Regions from separate parts of the Alkalispirillum mobile genome, predicted to be linked through region 3. Evidence: predicted binding sites of a transcription regulator. Region 3 holds the regulator's gene; each other region holds the start of a gene.
What was found. The regulator FNR, encoded in region 3, switches genes on or off when oxygen is low (the NO sensors DNR and NnrR bind a similar motif). The targets are predictions, from matches to a motif close to TTGATNTANATCAA.
Positions count from the first base shown of each region.

Region 1 (4,730 bases), 700 kb from region 3:
GCTGAGCGTATTGTGGGTGCGCATGATGAAGCGATTGCAGCCTTCCAAGGGCAGTGCTCGCCCAGCGGTGCGCTTCACCTCGGGGCCATGGAGACCACAATGGCCTTGCGCCTGCCGGCCCCGCTGGCCGCGTTCCATGCCCAATACCCAGACGTCGACCTGCGGGTTCGGACCGGGCCCACTGCTGACCTGGTCGAGGCGATGGCTGCGGGACGCCTGGACTGCGCGTTTGTCGCAGGCCGGGTGGAAGATCCGCGGCTTTACCAGGCCGTTGCATTCAATGAGCGGCTAGCGCTGGTAGCCGGGCACCCCCTCAGTACGTTGCCCTCCTCAGAACAATTGCAAGGTTCGACCTTTTTGGCCTTCCGCCAGGGCTGCAGCTACCGGCAGCGCGTTGAGCTCCTGCTCGCGAGCCACGGGATATCCTCAGCCAGAATTTTCGACTTTGGCACCTTGGATGCCATTTTGGGGTGCGTGGCCGCCGGGATGGGTTATGCCCTGCTCCCGCAGGCCGTGGTCGAGGCCCACGCCGATCGTTTTGGCATTCATGCCTGTCTGCTGCCGGAGGAAATCGGCGCGGTGGATACCTGGTTCGTTGCCCGCTCCCAAGAATGCTGGACCCCGACCCTGCAGCGGTTCGCTGAGTCAGTGTTGCCCCCGCGGCATGACGACCCAGAGCAGTAGCGCTAACTGGAATACCATTGCGCCAGTCCATAGTGCTGCTGCCGACCAGAGTCCGATCAGGGTATCGGCCCAGAGGATCCGCAGCAGCGCACTCAGGCTGACCAACGCGGTCACGAGCAGCAGCCAGCGATAGAACCCGGGCAAGCAGCGGTGGCGATGGCCCCAGGTCCGGGTGATGACCGCGGTACTCAGAGCCCCTAGCGCACCGACTGTGATGGCGTGGGTGGCGGTGCCCGGCGCGAGCCATCCGAACTGAACCGCACCGAGCAGCAGGGTGCCCGCCACCAGCCAGCCGTAACCGACCCCGAGCGCGACCAGGTCTGGGCGGTGGATGCAGCGCCAGAGCTGCCAGCGGAACAGGCGCGCCGCGGCCACGCCTGCCGTGGCCAACAGGGCCAGGCCAGCCGGCAGGCCAAGGCCGGGTATGGCCGCACACACGATGGCCAGCGCCATGAGCAGGAGCAGGGCCGCCTCCAGGCGGGGTTGCACCCGGGCTTCCAGCCGCCCGCCCTGGCGCTCGATCGCGCCCGCTACGGCCGGGGCGATTATCCGCCCCCCGACAAAGAGCATCAGCAGGGCAAACAACAGCACCGATTCGCGGAGCAACAGCCAGCTGACGCCGTAGTGATCCAGGCCCCGGGCCAGGTGGTAGAGGGCAGCCACCCCGCAGAGGGCCAGCAGCAGCCAGCCAAAGGCCTGGTTGCGCCACTTTTTCGCACTGCGAAGCAGCGGCGGCAGGATCTGCGTGGCCAGCAGAAAGACGAATAGTCCGTTGAGCAGCGCGGGCAGCGCCCCGTGGGGCATTACCGCGCCACTGACCCGTGCGGCGAGCCAGAGCGTGGCCAGGGTGAGCAGGGTGGGTAAGGTGACGCGGGTTGCCATGAAACCGGTGACCAGCGCGAGGCCATAACCGAACAGCAGTTCCTGGCCGTGATCCAGCGGTGTGGCCAGACCGGGTGCCAGGGGCTGATGGTGGTAGATTCCCTGGACGGAGAGCGGGACCGCGATCAGGGCAAAGAGGACCGCGGCAGGGAAGAAGAAGGTGTCGGCCTTGTGATACCGGCGACGGCGGGTCTGGGGCGTGCTGTGAGTCTGGGACATGGCTAAGGCACTTTAGGGCCAAGGTGGATAAAGAACAAATAGAATGCATCTTAATGTTGCCGCGCATCAACGCACATCGGGCCCTAAATGAGGCAGCCTGCGGGCGAAGTCCCTCTGCCGAGCGAGGCCTGAATGAGTCGTTTCACTAACGAAAAGCCCCTGGTCTATTCCTGTTCCGGTTGTTCCAGTGTCGCCCAGCTGGCCAACCACCTGGCCCTCCGCCTGCAATCGGAAGGGGTGGCGGAGATGTCCTGCATCGCCGGGGTCGGGGGCGATGTCCCGTCCCTGGTGAAAAAGGCCAAGTCCGGGCGGCCGATCCTCGCGCTCGATGGTTGCCAGCTTCAGTGTGTGCGGCACAGCCTGGCCCGCCACGGCATTCAACCGACCTGGCATGAGTTGCTCACCGACCATGGTGTCCGGAAGCAATACCGCAAGCCCTGGTCGGAAGCGGCAGCGGACAAGATTTTCCCGCAGCTGGTCGGGCAGTTGCAGTCCGACGCCAAGGGAGGGGCAGGCAGTCCGGTCGCGCACGGGCATGACCGGTAACGGCTGAACCCTTCGCCCAACCTGAGACAAGTTCGCTGCGACTGGGCTACCATGCTCGAAGGGCGTTAGTGTGTGGGCTGACGCCGACTGGCGGTAATGGCAACCCGAGGTGCAGCATGAGCAGTGACGCGGTGAATGTGCTGGGTACGCCCCTGCAATCCTGTTGTCGTGATCCCATGACGGGGTATTTTCGCGACGGTTACTGCCATACCGACGCCACGGATGCCGGACTGCACGTTGTTTGTGCCCTGGTCACGGACGATTTCCTGGCCTTTTCCGCTCGACGGGGTAACGACCTGCAGACACCGCGCCCGGAGTTCGGGTTTCCCGGGCTGCAGGCCGGTGATCGCTGGTGTCTGTGTGCGGCACGTTGGTCTGAGGCCTGCCATGCGGGCTGTGCCCCGCCGGTCATCCTCGAGGCCACGCACGAATCCGCCCTGCAAGTCGCCTCGCTGAAAGACCTGAAGGCTCATGCGGTGGGCCCGGTCTCGCTGTAACCATGGTAGGTGACCCGTCTTTATCCCCAAAGCGCGAGGGTGGGCACTTACCGGTGGCCGACGTCCGTGCACAACTTGAGGCCCAGCAGCGGATTCAGGACTTGATTGCGCGGCATGCGCCTCTCGAAACCACCTTGGCCGCAATCAGTCGGATGGGCGAACAGCTGCTCCCAGGGGCGCTGGTCTCCATCATGCTGTTCGATGCCGAACGCCAGTCGCTTACGCTGGCGGGAGGCGACAGTCTGTCACCGGCTTACCGCGCTGCCATGCAGGATATCCCGATCGGTCCCCATGTCGGCTCATGCGGCTCAGCCGCTTATCTGCGGCAGCTGGTGATCACCGAGGATATTGCCGAGTCGGATGCCTGGCGCGGTTTCCATGCGCTCGCCCGGGCGGAGGGGGTGCGGGCCTGCTGGTCCATGCCGGTGCTCGGCCGGGACGGTGCCCTGCTGGGCACCTTTGCCACCTATTACCGCGGGCCCGGCGTGCCGGACGAGGCCGATCAGGCGCATATCAACCGGGCCGCCGGCCTGGTGGCCCTGGCGGTGGAACGCCACCAGGAGCGGCGTACGCTCGAGGAGACGGAACAGCGGTACCGGTCACTGTTTACCGAGCATCCCGATGCCGTTTTCCAAATCGACATGGCCGGGCGCCTATGTGCCCTAAACCGGGCGGCCGGGGACATCTTGGGGTTGCCCGAATCTCGTTTGCTTGGCCGACACTACAACGACCTGGTCACCGAGGACTGCCGGCAACGCTGTGAGGAGGCCTTCGCCGCGGCGGTCCGTGGCGAGCCGCAACACTACGAGATCAAGGCGTATCGGGCGAATGCGGACCAGCCGGTCGCTCTGGATATCACCAACCTGCCCATCATCGTTGATGACCAGGTCATCGGTATCTATGGCATTGCCCGGGATATCACCCTGCGCAAGCAGTACGAGGCGCGCCTGGCCTATTACGCCAGCCACGATGCCCTCACCGGGCTGCCCAACCGGCGGGAGTTCGAGTCACGGCTGGCCCACGACTTTGAGCTCTGCCGCCGGCACCGCCAGCCTCTGGCCGTTTTGTACATCGACCTGGACGACTTCAAGCCGGTGAACGACAGTCTCGGGCATGCCTTCGGCGATAGGCTGCTGGTCGCCACGGCAAGGCGGTTGGAGAAGCTGCTGGGGCCCGGGGATACCCTCTCCCGGTTCGGGGGAGACGAGTTTGTCCTGCTGCTGCCCAGTCTGGCCGACGAGCAGGAGGCATTGGCCCTGGCGGAGCGCGTGCTCGGGCTGTTCTCTCGCTCCCACACCTTGGGCACGGAGCAGGTGCATATCAGCGCCAGCGTCGGTATCGCTTTCAGCCACGACGATGTGCGCAGTCCCGAGGAGTTGGTCCAATTTGCCAACCGTGCGATGCAGCAGGCCAAGCGCCAGGGCCGCAACACCTGGCGGCGCTATGCGGGTGGGGACGGGGCGGAGCCCGGGGAGAACGTCAGCCTGCGGCGCGACCTGCAGGAGGCCATCAGCAACGATCAGCTGAGCCTGCACTATCAGCCGGTGGTGGATGCCACCTCCGGTGAGCTGCGCAGTATCGAGGCCCTGGTTCGCTGGCACCATCCCGAGCGGGGGACCCTCTCGCCGGGGGTGTTTATTCCGCTGGCGGAGCAGACCGGGCAGATTATCGAGATCGGCCAGTGGATTCTCCGCCGGGCCTGCAGCGATATGATGGCGCTACAGGGGCAGGGGGTGCAGCCCATCCCGGTGGCCGTCAATATCTCGCCCCTGCAGTTTGCCAGGCCCAGCTTTGTGGCGAATCTCGCGCAGGTGCTGGCGGAGACGGGGTTGCCGGCGCACCTCCTGGAGCTGGAGCTTACCGAAGGGGTGCTCATGGCCGATGCCGATGGCGCCATAGCGA
Region 1 covers NZ_RCDA01000001.1:733,470-738,199, reverse strand. The annotation lists gene DFR31_RS03470 (LysR family transcriptional regulator) at 1-684, shown strand, start outside; gene DFR31_RS03465 (NnrS family protein) at 646-1,785, opposite strand; gene DFR31_RS03460 (putative zinc-binding protein) at 1,918-2,331, shown strand; gene DFR31_RS03455 (DUF2237 family protein) at 2,448-2,828, shown strand; gene DFR31_RS03450 (putative bifunctional diguanylate cyclase/phosphodiesterase) at 2,963-4,730, shown strand, end outside.
Region 1: a site for FNR is predicted at 1,842-1,855, ahead of DFR31_RS03460 (putative zinc-binding protein). Genes of this name have one in related genera too.

Region 2 (4,730 bases), on a different contig from region 3:
AGCAGGACGTAACGCGCGGCCGAGCGCGCCGCCTCCCGCCGGGGCTCGGTCTGGCGAAGGTTGTCCAGGAAGGTCATGAAGCGATCGAGACTGCGGTCCGGCCCGGCCGGGATATGCAGGTACCGGAAGGGCTGGTCCGGCGAGGGCCGCACGCCGCTCAGGTAATAGTCGCGGCCGTCGATCCGGATGGGCAGCATGTAGTTCTCGAACTCCAGCACGCGCCCATCGCGCATCCGCATGCTGTAATTGAAGGTCGGCCCCACATTCCGGTGCCGGGTTCCCCCTTCCATCAATTCGTCGGGGCGGACGTTGGCGAGCTCGAAGTCCTCGATCGAGAGGGTGTAGCGCTGGCCACCGATGTTCACCTCCGCCTGGGAGAACACCTTGGCCTCCAACTGCTCCACGCCCTCGGTCCCGCCACGCAGGGGCCAGATACGCAGGTCGAGGTTGGAGCCCCCGTCACCAAAACTGGCCTGGTAAATCGAGTGGCCGCGGTAGGTCAGCGGTTCGTTGACCCGGATGGTCTGGGTGAACTCCTTGTCATACTCCTGGTCGATGATCCGCAGGTCACTCTCGTAAGAACGTGGCTGGCCATCGGGGTAGTGCTGAATCCGGAAATCCTCCACCAGGATGGTGAAGGGCAGTTCCTGCACCACGTAGCCGTCGCGCAGGGGCAGGAAGGTAACATTGGCTGCCCGCCCCTCGGGGATGTTGGTGGTGCCGCGGAAGGATCCGGGCCGCACCGGCAGCTTCCTGCTGTCGTCGATCTGGGAGACCGGTATATCGTCCCGGGTTTCGACCTGTAGGTTGCCCCGCCACTCGTTCCACTTGAGCAACAGGTCGCCATCGATCAGCCCCCCGACACAGATCACGACGATCGCAGCGTGGGTGAAGATGTAGCCCAGCCGGTTACTCCGCCCCTTCATGCCGGCGTAAAGCACCTGCCCGTTCTTCCGGGACTTGTCGCGGAAGCGAAAGCCCTTGTTGCGGAAGGTCTGCTGTGTGGCCTCACGCGCCTGCTCCGGTACCAGGCCCATGGTCCACTCGCGCTGGTTACTCAGCGCCCGCAGGGAGGTCGCCTGGTAGTGATCGCGGTAGCGGGTCATCTCCTTGAGGACGGTGGGCGTGTAGCGGTACATGCACACGCTGGTGGAGATGACCAGGAAGGTAAGGATGGCCAGGTACCAGCTGGCGGAATAGACATCGTAGAGCCCCAGCCGGCGGAACACCTCGAACCAGAAGGGCCCGAAGTCGATCATGTGCTCGGACCAGGTCCGCTCCTGGACGAGCACGGTCCCAATGATAGACCCGATCCCCAGCGCCACCAGCAGCGTGATGGCCAGGTTCATGGACCCGAGAAATTCGATCAGGATCGCGGAGGTGGTGCGCCCTTTGCGGGGCGTCTGCCTGGCGGCAGCGGGGCTTTCACTGGACATGCTTGGTTCGGACCTCGGCGCTGAGGCTGACCGGCCGCGGTCCCTGCGGAGTCATACCGCCCCGGTGGTCGGGGCGGCGTTTCGCTGATGCGGGCGCATGGACGTCTGCCCGGAAATCAGCGGTGAAGACCGGTCATGTATTCGGTAACGGCTTCGATATCTTCGTCGCTCATCCGCGAAGCGATATCGCGCATCATGCGGTTCGGGTCGGAATCACGCTCACCGTCACGGTATTCGCGCAGTGCCTTGCGCATGTACTCCGCATGCTGACCACCGACGCGGGGGTACTTGGCGCCTTTGATGCCTTCACCAGCCGGGCCGTGGCAGGCAATACAGGCAGCGACACCCTCATTCGGCAAACCACCCCGGTAGATCAGCTTGCCCCGCTCGGCCAGTTCCTCGTCGGCCTCGTGGTGCTTGGCCTCCTGGGCCTCGTAGTAGACGGCCAGATCACGAATGTCCTCGTCGGAGAGCGGGGCGGCCTGGCTGCTCATGAGCGGGTCTTCGCGACCGCCGTCACGGAACAGCTTGAGCTGGTGGACCGTGTACTCGGCGGGCTGACCGGCCAGGGAGGGCCATTCGGGATTGGTGCTGTTGCCTTGGGCACCGTGACAGGCGATGCAGGTTGACGCCTTCTGCTCGCCGGCTTCGATGTCACCATCAACGGCAAGGGCCGGCAGACTGGCGCCAGCCAGGAAGAGGCCGGCAGCGGCTGCAATAAACCGGTTGTTCATGGATCCGATCACCTCTGGATGCCTCCGGGCTGGTACGCGCTCACACATTGATCAGGCGCTGACTCAACCTGGTGTTTGGTTTTGATGATTCTAGCGTGAAGGCCGGTGGCCGACGGATAAACGGCTGATAGTTATATCAGCCGCCCGGTAGGCGGTCAATCTGGGGCGTGTGGAAAAACGCCGCGCCCGGGGCCGGGCGCGGCGCACAGGCCTTACGGCAGGGCCGGGACCTGGAAGTCCGGCATCTCACCGGTCATGGATTCCATGAAGGCCACCAGCTCGGCGACGGTCTCGTCGTCGAACTCGCGGTTCAGCATCTCACGCCCCATGACCTGGGTGGCTTCCTCCAGGGTCTCCACCCCACCGTTGTTGAAGTAGGGGTAGGTCACCGCCACGTTGCGCAGCGTCGGGGTGCGGAAGGCGTACTTGTCCGCCTCATCCCCGGTAATCAGATAGCGGCCCTTGTCGGTGGAGCCCGGCACCTGAATGCTGTGGAACTGGCTGTCGGTCAGCGCCGGCCCGCGGTGGCAGGCGATGCAGCCATTGTCCACGAAGGCGGCCATGCCGCGCTTCTGCTTGTCGGTCAGCGCGTCCAGATCACCCCTCAGATAGCGGTCGAAAGGCGAGTTCGGGGTGTTGAGGGTGCGCTGGAAGGTGGCCAGGGCCTTGGCCACGTTGTCGGCGGTGATCGGCGCATCCTCACCCGGGTAAGCCGCGGAGAAGGCATCTTGATACTCGTCGAACGCCTCGAGGCGATCGAGGGCATCGTCCAGATCCATGGCCATCTCGATGTCATCCTCGATCGGGCCCAGGGCCTGGCCCTCCAGATCGGGCTCGCGGCCGTCCCAGAACTGCGACTCCAGGAAACCGGAGTTCAGAACGGTGGGAGTGTTGCGCTCACCGACCTGGCCCTCATGCCCGACGGCACGCGGGATGCGGTCTGCCCAACCCAGCGCGGGGTTGTGACAGGTGGCACAGCTGATGACGCCGCTGGAGGAGATCCGCGGCTCGAAAAAGAGCATCTTGCCCAGCTCGATCTTCTCCTTGGTCAGGGAGTTGTCGGCGGGGATCGGCGGCAGGGCGGGCAGCGGCTCGAAACGATCGGCATACTGGTCGTAGAAACCGTCGTCGGCAGCAGCGTTCCCGGCGGTGAAGGCCATGACGGCACCGACACCGAGGGCGGGAATAACCTTGCGCAGGTTGGAACCCAGGCTGAACATAGTGCGCCTCCTTGAAATTTGACGCTGGCGAGGTGAACCCCTTTGCAGAGCATCAATCCAATTGCTCTGTAACTGTTCCAAAATGAAGGTACGGCAGGTTGTAACCCTATACAACCAAGTGAAATACTCGGTTTTGCTGCGGATCAAGTTTTTGCTCACTTTCCTGGAGGACTCGTCATGGCCCGATACCGCTACCCGAAGATCCCCGAATCAGAGGTAACCCCGGAGCCCCTTTACCGGGCCCGGCGCAAGTTCCTCCGTCAAAGCGCGGGGCTGGCCGTGGCCGCCGCCGCCCCGGGCCTGCTCATCAAGCCCGCCGCCGCCTGGCAAGGGGGCCTGGACGCTGTACCGGAGAGCGATCTCTCGACGGACGAGTCACTGACAAGTCTTGACGACATCACCTCCTACAACAACTTCTACGAACTGGGCACCCGCAAGCGGGACCCCTCGGACTGGGCCCACCAACTGCAGACGGACCCCTGGACACTCAGTATAGAAGGCGAAGTGAATAAACCCGGGAAACTCGACCTCGATGATGTGATCCGCCCCGATGAGCTGGAAGAGCGCATCTACCGGCTGCGTTGCGTGGAGGCCTGGTCCATGGTCATTCCCTGGGTCGGCTTCGAGCTGCGCAAGCTGCTGGAGCGGCACGAGCCCACGTCCCGTGCCAAGTACGTCGTCTTCGAATCCATCTACGACCCGGACAACCTGCGCGGCCAGCGCCGGGACATCATCGACTGGCCCTACCGGGAGGGGCTGCGCATGGACGAGGCCATGCACCCGTTGACGCTGCTGGCCGTGGGCCTCTATGGCAAGCCGATGCCCAACCAGAACGGCGCCCCGATCCGCCTGGTGGTACCGTGGAAATACGGTTTCAAGAGCATCAAGTCCATCGTGCGGATCCGGCTGCAGGAGGAGCAGCCGATGAGCGCGTGGGAAGAGAAGTCACCGGAGGAATACGGCTTCTACGCCAACGTGAACCCCCACGTGGACCATCCGCGCTGGTCGCAGGCCCGGGAGCGACGCATCGGCGAATCAGGCCGACGGGAGACGTTGATGTTCAACGGCTACGAGGACGAAGTGGCCCACCTGTACGAGGGCATGGACCTGGAAAAATACTTTTAATATGTTTAACAAGAAAACGGCGATTAATGCATTTCGATTATTGGTTCTGGTGGCCTGCGCCGGCCCGGCCCTGTGGCTGGGCTGGGCCTGGACCCAGGCGGAACTGGGGGCCAACCCGGCGGAGGCGGTGGTCCACTTCACCGGCCGTTTCGGCCTGGGGCTGCTGCTCGCCACCATCGCGCTTGGTCCGGCCTTCCGGCTCACCGGATGGGTCG
Region 2 covers NZ_RCDA01000006.1:12,428-17,157, forward strand. The annotation lists gene DFR31_RS12955 (cytochrome c biogenesis protein ResB) at 1-1,436, opposite strand, end outside; gene DFR31_RS12960 (c-type cytochrome) at 1,553-2,170, opposite strand; gene DFR31_RS12965 (cytochrome-c peroxidase) at 2,383-3,390, opposite strand; gene msrP (protein-methionine-sulfoxide reductase catalytic subunit MsrP) at 3,568-4,515, shown strand; gene DFR31_RS12975 (protein-methionine-sulfoxide reductase heme-binding subunit MsrQ) at 4,517-4,730, shown strand, end outside.
Region 2: a site for FNR is predicted at 3,524-3,537, ahead of DFR31_RS12965 (cytochrome-c peroxidase). Genes of this name have one in related genera too.

Region 3 (4,730 bases):
CCTCCGGCGTGACCATGGCCATTGCCACGAGATCGAGGAGCGGCACGGGCTCGGTCGGGCGCGCCCGCAGCTCAAGCCCTACCGGGTCGCGCAGGAAAACCGTCACGGCCTCGGCCGTCTCCATGAAAAAGGGCTCACCGAAACGGCCCGCCCAACCCTGCACCATGGGAATCAGTGCCTCCGCCTGGCTCTCATCCGCCAGCGCGCGGAAGAACCCCTGGTCGCGATAACGCAGGTTGAGGCCGGCCACCTCGAACTCCGGGAGCTCCAGCGCATGGGTCCGCAGGGTCTCGCCCAGGTCGAAGCGGGTCAGGTGGAGGCGCCCTACCGCCCAGCCTCGCCCCGGGATATTCAGGCGGAACTCGTCCACTTGCAGGGCCTGTGCCTCCGGGTCATAGCGGTACGCGAACACCCACTCCGCCGAGTCATCGGACCAGTCCGCGGCCGGCACCGGCCAGCCATCGGCCGGGTCGGCGTGCAGCCCGACCGCACGCACCCTGAGGTGGTGGGGCGGGCTGTGCTCCCGGTCCACGTCCACCACGATCAGCTCATCCACGCGCAGGGGTTGCTCACCCTCGTGCGCCACCGTCAGGTCAAAGACATGCAGACGCTGATTCCACAAGTTAACGGCTACCCGATCGTAATCCGCGCTCCACTCTGCCGGCAGCCCCTCCAGCGCCTCTTCCAGGGCCAAGCGCCCCTCACGGTCCGCCCAGGCCTGCAGGCCGAGCACGGCCACGGCACCGACCACCGCCAGTGCCACCAACCCATGCCAGTAACGCAGCTTCATAGTGGGCCTACCCCAATCATCACGATTCAGAGGGCGAAACCATACCACGAGGCCGATTCCGCCTCTTGAAAAATCCGGCGCGCGCCCTATCTAACAGAGTGAGGACATCAAACAACCGGTCAGCAATCATTCATGGGAGGTGATTGTCATGGCGATCGTACGGTACGACCCGTGGAACACCCTGCGTCAGATCCAAGGCGATCTGGACCGCATGTTCGGCCAGCGCGGCCCGCTGGCGGCCGATGAGGCCGAGAGCGCAGAGACCGCCGGGCAGTGGCTGCCGGCCGTAGACATCTCGGAGGACGAGAAGGCCTACCACATCCATGCGGATCTGCCGGGGGTGGCACCGGAGGACATCGAGATCAGCATGGATCAGGGCGTGCTCGCCATTAAGGGCTCGCGCGAGTCGGAGAGCACCGAGAGCGAGCAGGGCTGGAAGCGCGTGGAACGGGCCCGCGGCACCTTCTACCGCCGGTTCTCGCTCCCGGAGTCGGTGGATGCTGAAAACATCGAGGCGCGCTCCCGCAACGGCGTACTGGAGGTGACGGTCCCCAAGAAGGTCGCACCGCCTGCTCAGCGTATCGAGGTGAAAGCGGAATAACGCGGGCCGGGGCCGCGGGCACGCCCCCGCCGGCCCCACTCCTTCCCGAAACGCCGGGACTGCCCGGGGTCAATCCGCCGATGAAGGCCCGGACAGGGTGGGCCGGCCGCAGGGGCGCTCCTGGCAGTGCCCGGCCAGCCGCTCCAGGCTTGCCGGCTCCTTGAGGGTGATTTCCTTGCCCCGGCTGTGCAGCCACCCCTGCTCCTGGAAACGCCGGAACAGCCGGCTCATGGTTTCCGGCGCCAGCCCAAGGTAGTTACTGAGGTCACTGCGCGACATGGGCAGACGGAAGCGCGTCGCCGACAGCCCCCGGCGGGCGAACCGCTCGGAGAAATTCAGCAACAGGATGGCCAGGCGCTCCTCGGCGTTCCGCCGGGCCAGGGCGTGGAGCATCTCGTGGTCCTGGAAGATCTCCTTGCTCATCAGACGAAGGAGCTGGCGCTGGAGGTCGGGAATGGCCCGGGCCAGTTCCTCCAGCTCCGGGAAGGGGATCTCGCAGATGCTGGAGGTCTCCAGCGCCCGCGCCTCGCAGGGATGCTCACCCAGGCTGACCGCATCCAGCCCGATCATCTCCCCCGGCATGTGAAAACCGGTGACCTGCTCCTCGCCATCGCGGGAGATGGTATAAGTCTTCAGTGCACCGGCCCGCACGGCATACACCGCACGGAAGCCATCCCCCTCCCGGAAGAGCACATCGCCCCGACGCAACGGGCGCTGACGCTGCAGGATCTCGTCCAGACGCCGAACGTGCTCGTCATCCAACCCCTTGGGAAGACAGAGGCTGAACAGGGAGCAATCGCTACAGGCGCCCTTGGAGCCTGCCAATTGCACTACCCTTTCTCCCTGCCAGTGCGCCATACGGATACCCCGCCGGAGGGCGGCCTTGCGGCCGGCATGAAAACCAGGCAACAGAATACCGCCAATGCCGCTGCCCGTACAAAGCGAACCGTCGCCGGTGTGAGGGGCGGCGCCCTCAATAGAGGCTCTGGAACAACCGGCTGCGGTACTGCCGGACCAACGGGTCCTCGGCACCCAGCAGATCAAACACCCGCAGCAGGGTATCCCGCCCGCGATCATCGCCCCACTGGCGGTCGTGGCGCACAATCCAGAGCAAGTGCTCCAGGGCCGGCTCATTCTCCCCGGCCAGCACCTGGTAAAGGGCGAGCCCGTGGCGCGCTTCGGTATCGGCCGGGTCCTGCTCCAGCCGTGCGGCCAGGGCATCGCGGCCAGGCAGGTCCGCCAGCTGCTCGGAAAAAGCCCGGTGCGCCTTGATCCCCTTGCACCGCGGGTCGTGACGGGCATCATCCGGCAGCTCGGCGACTATGGCCTCGGCCTTCTCCGGCTCGCCGGTCTGCATCAGCGCATGGGCCAGATCAAGGGCCACCTCCTGATCGTCCGGCCGGTCCGAGCGGGCCTGCTCCAGGAGCGGGATCGCGCCCTGCAGGTCTCCGGCGGCCACAAGCTCCCGCGCCTGCTCCAGCGGATCGGCTTGCGGGGCCTGCACATGCTGATCCAGGAAACGGCGCAGCTCACCCTCCGGGAGCGCACCGGTGAACTGGTCCAGCACCTGCCCCTGGGAGACCAGGATGACGGTGGGCAGGCTGCGCACACCCACCTGGGCAGCAATCGCCTGCTGCTCGTCGCAATTGACTCGTGCCAGGCGGAAGGCGCCGCGGTATTCCTCGGCCAGCTTCTCCAGCAGGGGCATGAGGGTCTTGCAGGGCTGGCACCACTCGGCCCAGAAATCCACCAGGACCGGTTGCTGCATGGAGCCTTCCAGCACCTCTGACTGGAAGTTGTCCATGGTGATATCGATAATATGTGGTGAGGTAGTCACAGGCACTCCCATACTGTGCGTCGGCATGGTCGACGAAATGAATCTATCCTGAGAGCAAACACCCTGGTTGACGGACGGTCAAAAGGGGCGTCGTCATGCTCTTGGAACGCTTATTATCGCGCATTGTGACGGAGGGACGGCTGGAGGTCATCCTCCCCGATAACAAGCGACTGGGATTCGGCCCGGGCAACACCCCGCACGTCGTGGTGAGGCTCAAGGACTGGGCCACGGTCCGGCGCCTGGGGCTGCGCCCCGATCTGGAGCTGGGCGAGGCCTGGATGGACCAGCGCCTGAAACTGGAACAGGGCAGTCTGCGCGAGCTGCTTACCATCGCCTGCGGGGCGTTGCGGGAGCTGGAACAGACCGGCTGGCACCGGTTACAACGCCGCCTCCTGCGCCCCTTCCGCTACCTGGCGCAGTTCAACCCGCTGTACCGGGCGCGGCGCAACGTCGCGCACCACTACGACCTGTCCGGCGAGTTGTTCGACCTCTTCCTCGACAGCGACCGCCAGTACTCCTGCGCCTACTTCGAGACCGGGGCGGAGAGCCTGGAGGAGGCCCAGGCGAAGAAAAAGCGCCACCTGGCCGCCAAGCTCTGCCTGGCACCGGACCAGAGGGTCCTGGACATCGGCAGCGGCTGGGGCGGCATGGGCCTGTCCCTGGCCCGTTACGCCCCGGTGGATGTTACCGGGGTCACGCTCTCCACGGAGCAACTGGAGGTGGCTACCCGGCGCGCTGCGCAAGCCGGCCTGGACGACCGGGTCCGGTTCCGGCTCCAGGATTACCGGGAAGAAACCGGCCCCTATGACCGCATCATCTCCGTCGGCATGTTCGAGCACGTGGGTGTCACCCACTACCGCCCTTTTTTCGGTCACCTGCGCCGCCTGCTCAAACCGGACGGCGTGGCCGTGCTGCACGCGATCGGCCGGATGAGCCCGCCGGCCCGCACCAACCCGTGGATCGCCCGGTACATCTTCCCGGGCGGCTACTGCCCGGCACTCTCGGAGGTCTTGCGCGCCGTGGAGAAGGCGCAGCTCTGGGTAACCGACGTGGAGATCCTCCGCCTGCACTACGCCCACACCCTGCGCGCCTGGCACGAGCGGTTCCTGGCCAACCGCGACCGGATCCGCGAACTTTACGACGAGCGTTTCTGCCGCATGTGGGAGTACTACCTGCTCGCCAGCGAGGCGGCGTTCCTCCACCTGGACCACATGGTGTTCCAGATCCAGCTAGCCCGCGACCGCCACGCCGTGCCCCTCACCCGCAACTACATCCAGCAGAACGAGGCGCACTTGGCGGCCCTGGATGGCGAGCAGCGCACAGGGTTACAGGAGGTCCGGCGCACAGGGTGACGGCCTGGACCCTATTACAGGGCAGCGGCCCCGTTATACTGTTTCGGCATAGAACACACGGATAAGCAAGGAGTGTTAATGACGGGCAAGCTTCGCTGCGCGGTAGTGGGGACCGGCCACCTCGGTCGCTGGCATGCGGACAAGTACGCC
Region 3 covers NZ_RCDA01000001.1:1,433,966-1,438,695, forward strand. The annotation lists gene DFR31_RS06825 (hypothetical protein) at 1-790, opposite strand, end outside; gene DFR31_RS06830 (Hsp20/alpha crystallin family protein) at 939-1,391, shown strand; gene fnr (fumarate/nitrate reduction transcriptional regulator Fnr) at 1,461-2,249, opposite strand; gene trxA (thioredoxin) at 2,365-3,228, opposite strand; gene DFR31_RS06845 (SAM-dependent methyltransferase) at 3,324-4,580, shown strand; gene DFR31_RS06850 (Gfo/Idh/MocA family protein) at 4,659-4,730, shown strand, end outside.

Region 4 (4,730 bases), 750 kb from region 3:
AGCCGATGGTCAGGTAGAACAGCCACAGCCACCAACGGGGCATGGGGCGGTTGTACTCGGACAGGGTGCCCTCATCCCAGCTGTGACCAGTGGTCTCGTGCTCGGCGGCCTCCCCCGGTTTTTTCTTCTCCGCGAACTTGATCAGCCACACCATCCCGAGAATGTTTGCCAGTACCAGGATGATGACCCACCAATGCCAGAAGCTACTCATGGCGATTATCCTCGTTACGCTTGTTCTTTTCGCGCTCGTCAGCCTGCTTCAGGTCGTCCTCGTCCAGGGCGAGGCGGGCCGCCTCGTCGAAATCGTCCTTCTTGCGCGGGTGGTAGGCCCACCAGACCACGCCCAGAAAGAGAATGACCAGTAAAGCAGTTGCGATGCCGTGTACAGTGCCCATCTAAAGCCTCAGCGTGTCCGCGAAATGGCGGTACCCAGCCCTTGCAGGTAGGCGATGATGGCGTCCATTTCCGTTTTGCCCTCCAGCTCCTCTGCAGCCGCATCGAGCATCTCGTCATCGTAGGGCACGCCCAGGAAGCGCTGCTGCATGCGCATGCGGTGAGCCACCTGCTCGCCGTCCAGCTCCCGCTCATTGAGCCATGGGTAGGCGGGCATGTTGGAGTTCGGCAGCACGTCACGCGGGTTGGTCAGGTGCACTTGATGCCATTCGTCCGTGTAACGACCACCCACCCGGTGCAGGTCAGGACCGGTCCGCTTGGACCCCCACTGGAAGGGGCGGTCGTAGACGAACTCGCTGGCCAGGGAGTAGTGGCCGTAGCGCTCGGTCTCGGCGCGGAATGGCCGGACCATCTGCGAGTGGCAGTTGTAGCAACCCTCGCGCACGTAAATGTCACGGCCGGCGAATTCCAGGGGCGGATACGGCTCCACCCCCTCATGCGCCTGCGTGGTCTCATTCAGGAAGAACAGCGGCACGATCTGCACCAGACCGGCCACGCTGATGACCAGAATGATCAGCACGGCAAGCAGGCCGACGTTCTTTTCAACTACCTCGTGATTCATCCCGCTCCCTCCTTACGCGGTCTGGCCGGCGGCAGCCTGGCCGGTGGCCTTGGGGGCCGGCTCGCGGGCCGGGGCACCGGTCACCGTCTTGTAGACGTTGTACGCCATCATCAGCATGCCGATGAGGAACAAGACCCCACCCAACAGGCGCACCATGTAGTAGGGATAGGTTGCCACCAGCACCTCGGAGAAGGTGTAGGTCAGCGTCCCGTCATCGTTGACCGCACGCCACATCAGGCCCTGCATGACGCCAGCGATCCACATGGATGCGATGTAGAGCACGGTGCCGATGGTGGCGATCCAGAAGTGCCACTCGATCAGCTTGATGCTGTACATGCTTTCGCGGTTGAAGACACGCGGGATCAGCGCGTAGATCGAACCGAAGGTGATGAATGCCACCCAGCCCAGCGCACCGGAGTGCACGTGGCCGATGGTCCACTCGGTGTAGTGGGACAGCGCGTTCACCGTCTTGATGGACATCATCGGCCCTTCGAAGGTGGACATGCCGTAGAAGGACAGCGAGACGATGAGGAACTTGAGGATCGGATCGGTGCGCAGCTTATGCCAGGCACCGGAGAGGGTCATGATGCCGTTGATCATGCCGCCCCAGGAGGGTGCCAGCAGGATCAGCGAGAAGACCATGCCCAGCGACTGCACCCAGTCCGGCAGGGCGGTGTAGTGCAGGTGGTGGGGACCGGCCCACATATACAGCGAGATCAGCGCCCAGAAGTGCACGATGGACAGCCGGTAGGAGTAGATGGGGCGCCCGGCCTGCTTAGGCACGAAGTAGTACATCATGCCCAGGAAGCCCGCGGTCAGGAAGAAGCCCACCGCGTTGTGCCCGTACCACCACTGAACCATGGCATCCACGGCACCCGAGTAGATCGGGTAGGACCACATCGGGCCGACCGGAATCACCAGGTTATTGACGATGTGGAGCACCGCCACCGTGAGAATGAAGGCCCCGAAGAACCAGTTGGCCACGTAGATGTGCTTGACCTTGCGGACCGCTATGGTACCGAAGAAGTTTATCGCGTAAGCCACCCAGACGGCCGCGATCAGCAGCGCGATCGGCCACTCCAGCTCTGCGTACTCCTTGCCCATGGTGTAACCCAAGGGAAGCGATATCGCGGCAGCGACGATGACAACCTGCCAGCCCCAGAACGTAAAGGAAGACAGCTTGTCGGAGAGCAACCGCACCCCGCAGGTACGCTGCACACAGTAATAGGAGGTGGCAAACAGCGCCGAGCCCCCGAACGCGAAGATAACCGCGTTGGTATGCAGGGGCCGCAGGCGGCTGTACGTCAGCCACGGGTGGTCGAAGTTCAGCGCCGGCCAGATCAGCTGCGCCGCGATCAGTACACCAACCGCCATTCCGACCACGCCCCAGACGACGGTCATAATGGCGAACTGGCGCACGACTTTCTCGTTATAAGTTGTGCTGGTGTCCATAGCTCCAGATCCGCAAGGTGGTTTGAGATGGATTCAGGCGATCCTCTACGGGGGTGGATTATCCGCGTCCGGGCACAACCTCGCCTTGATGCAGGTCAACACCGATCGCCAACCGTGACAAGATGCCGCACCCCACAGCTAAAAAATTTGGGGAACTCAGCGTTGGTGCGGCCCGTCCATACGTACTTTTGTTTGCAACTGATTCGCAGTGCCGCCAGTATTCAACGCTCACAGCGTCCCGGGAGACATGGACTTGCGAAAGGATATCGAGCGCTTCCTCGAAGCCGCCAACGAGATCGTTCTGGGCAAGGAGCACGAGGTCCGGCTGGCACTGGTCTGCCTCATGGCCCGCGGCCACCTGCTGATAGAGGACCTGCCCGGGGTCGGCAAGACGACCCTGGCCCAGGCCCTGGCCCGGCTGCTGGGGCTAGACTTTCAACGGATCCAGTTCACCAGCGATCTGCTGCCTGCCGACATCATCGGTGCCACTGTCTACGAGAAGGCCCAGGGGAGCTTCCGCTTTCACCCCGGCCCGATCTTCTCCTCCCTGGTTTTAGCCGATGAGGTCAATCGCGCCACCCCCAAGGCGCAGAGTGCGCTGCTGGAGGCCATGGCCGAGCGCCAGGTGAGCGTGGAAGGAGCAACGCGGGCGCTGCCCGAACCGTTCTTCGTCATCGCCACCCAGAACCCGGAATCACAGCTGGGCACCTTCCCACTGCCAGAGTCACAACTCGATCGCTTTCTCATGCGGTTGAGCCTGGGCTACCCCGACAGCAGCGCGGAGCGCGCCCTGCTGCGCGGTGAGGATCGGAGCGATCTGCTGCACCGGATCGACACCCCCGCCCTCCCGGTGGCGCAGCTGGAGGCACTGCAGCAGGCCGTGCCGCGTATCCACGCCTCCGACGCCCTGCTCGACTACCTTCAGGCCCTGCTGCGCCATACCCGGGAGTCCGGCGCCTTCCGCCACGGCCTCTCCCCGCGCGCGGGCCTGGCGCTGCTGCGCACCGCCCAGGCCTGGGCGCTCTCCCATGACCGGGGGGCCGTGCTGCCGGAAGACATCCAGGCGGTGTTCGTGCCGGTAGCGGGCCACCGGCTGGAGCCGCGGGAAGACGGCACGGCCGGGGCCCACGAGGACCGGGTGCGCGAAGCGCTGGAACAGGTCGCCATCCCCTGATGCGTGCGCTGCGCCGGCTCCGGGCTCTGCTTCGGCAACTCCCCCTGAATCGGGGCAGGAGTGATTCCGAACAGTTGTCCCTTCACTACCGGCGGATATTCATCCTGCCCACCCGCTACGGGCTGTTCATGGCCCTCGTGGCGGGCCTGGTCTGGCTCGGGGGCGTGAACTACACCAATAATATGGTGCTGTTACTGTCTTTCCTGTTGGTCGGGCTGCTGGTCATCAGCATTCACCACACCTTCAACAACCTGCACCGGCTCCAGGTACACGCAGGACCGGCGCAGCCAGTCTTCGCCGGCCAGCCCCTGCGATTCCCGGTCACGGTGCACGACCCGGCAGGCCGCGAGCGACCGGCGATCACCGTGGACGGCGGCGAAGGGCTGCAAACCGCCGATATCCCCCCGGGGGAGAGCGCCCAGTGGTGGCTGACCGTCCCGACCCGCGAGCGGGGCTGGCGCCCCCTGCCCCGCTTCCGTATCCAAACCCGTTTCCCCACCGGCCTGTTTATCGCCTGGGCCCTGCCCTCGCTCCAGCAACGCAGCCTGGTTTATCCGGCCCCGGAGCTAGGCAACGTGCCACCACCCCCGCGGGGGCAGGAGGGCCGCCAGGGTGATCGTCACGGCGAAGGCGATGATGATTTCCACGGCTTGCGCCGCTACCAGGTGGGTGACCCCAAGGGCCACATCGCCTGGAAGCGCCTGGCGCGAGGCGAGGAGCGGGTTTACACCAAGCAGTTCGCCGGCGCCTCGGGCGCACCCCGCTGGCTGGACGAACGGCAACTGGACCCCGCCTTGGGACTGGAGGAGCGCCTCTCCCGGCTCTGCCGCTGGATCATCGACCTGGACAATGGCGGCCATCCCTACGGCCTGCGCCTCGGACGGGTCCAGATCGCACCGGGCCGGGGCGAGGCCCACCGGCATGCCTGCCTGCGCGCGCTGGCCCTGCACGGCCAGGAGTCATCGCCGTGAAGACATCCCCCCGCCCGCCGACGCCATTGCCCCGGCAGTCACAGGCATGGATGCTGGGCACCCTGGCGCTGGTGGGGGCGGCACACGCCCCCTACCTGCCCCTGTGGATCAGTCTGGG
Region 4 covers NZ_RCDA01000001.1:686,102-690,831, forward strand. The annotation lists gene ccoP (cytochrome-c oxidase, cbb3-type subunit III) at 1-211, opposite strand, end outside; gene DFR31_RS03215 (cbb3-type cytochrome oxidase subunit 3) at 204-395, opposite strand; gene ccoO (cytochrome-c oxidase, cbb3-type subunit II) at 404-1,015, opposite strand; gene ccoN (cytochrome-c oxidase, cbb3-type subunit I) at 1,028-2,467, opposite strand; gene DFR31_RS03230 (AAA family ATPase) at 2,715-3,641, shown strand; gene DFR31_RS03235 (DUF58 domain-containing protein) at 3,716-4,612, shown strand; gene DFR31_RS03240 (transglutaminase TgpA family protein) at 4,609-4,730, shown strand, end outside.
Region 4: a site for FNR is predicted at 2,553-2,566, ahead of ccoN (cytochrome-c oxidase, cbb3-type subunit I). Genes of this name have one in related genera too.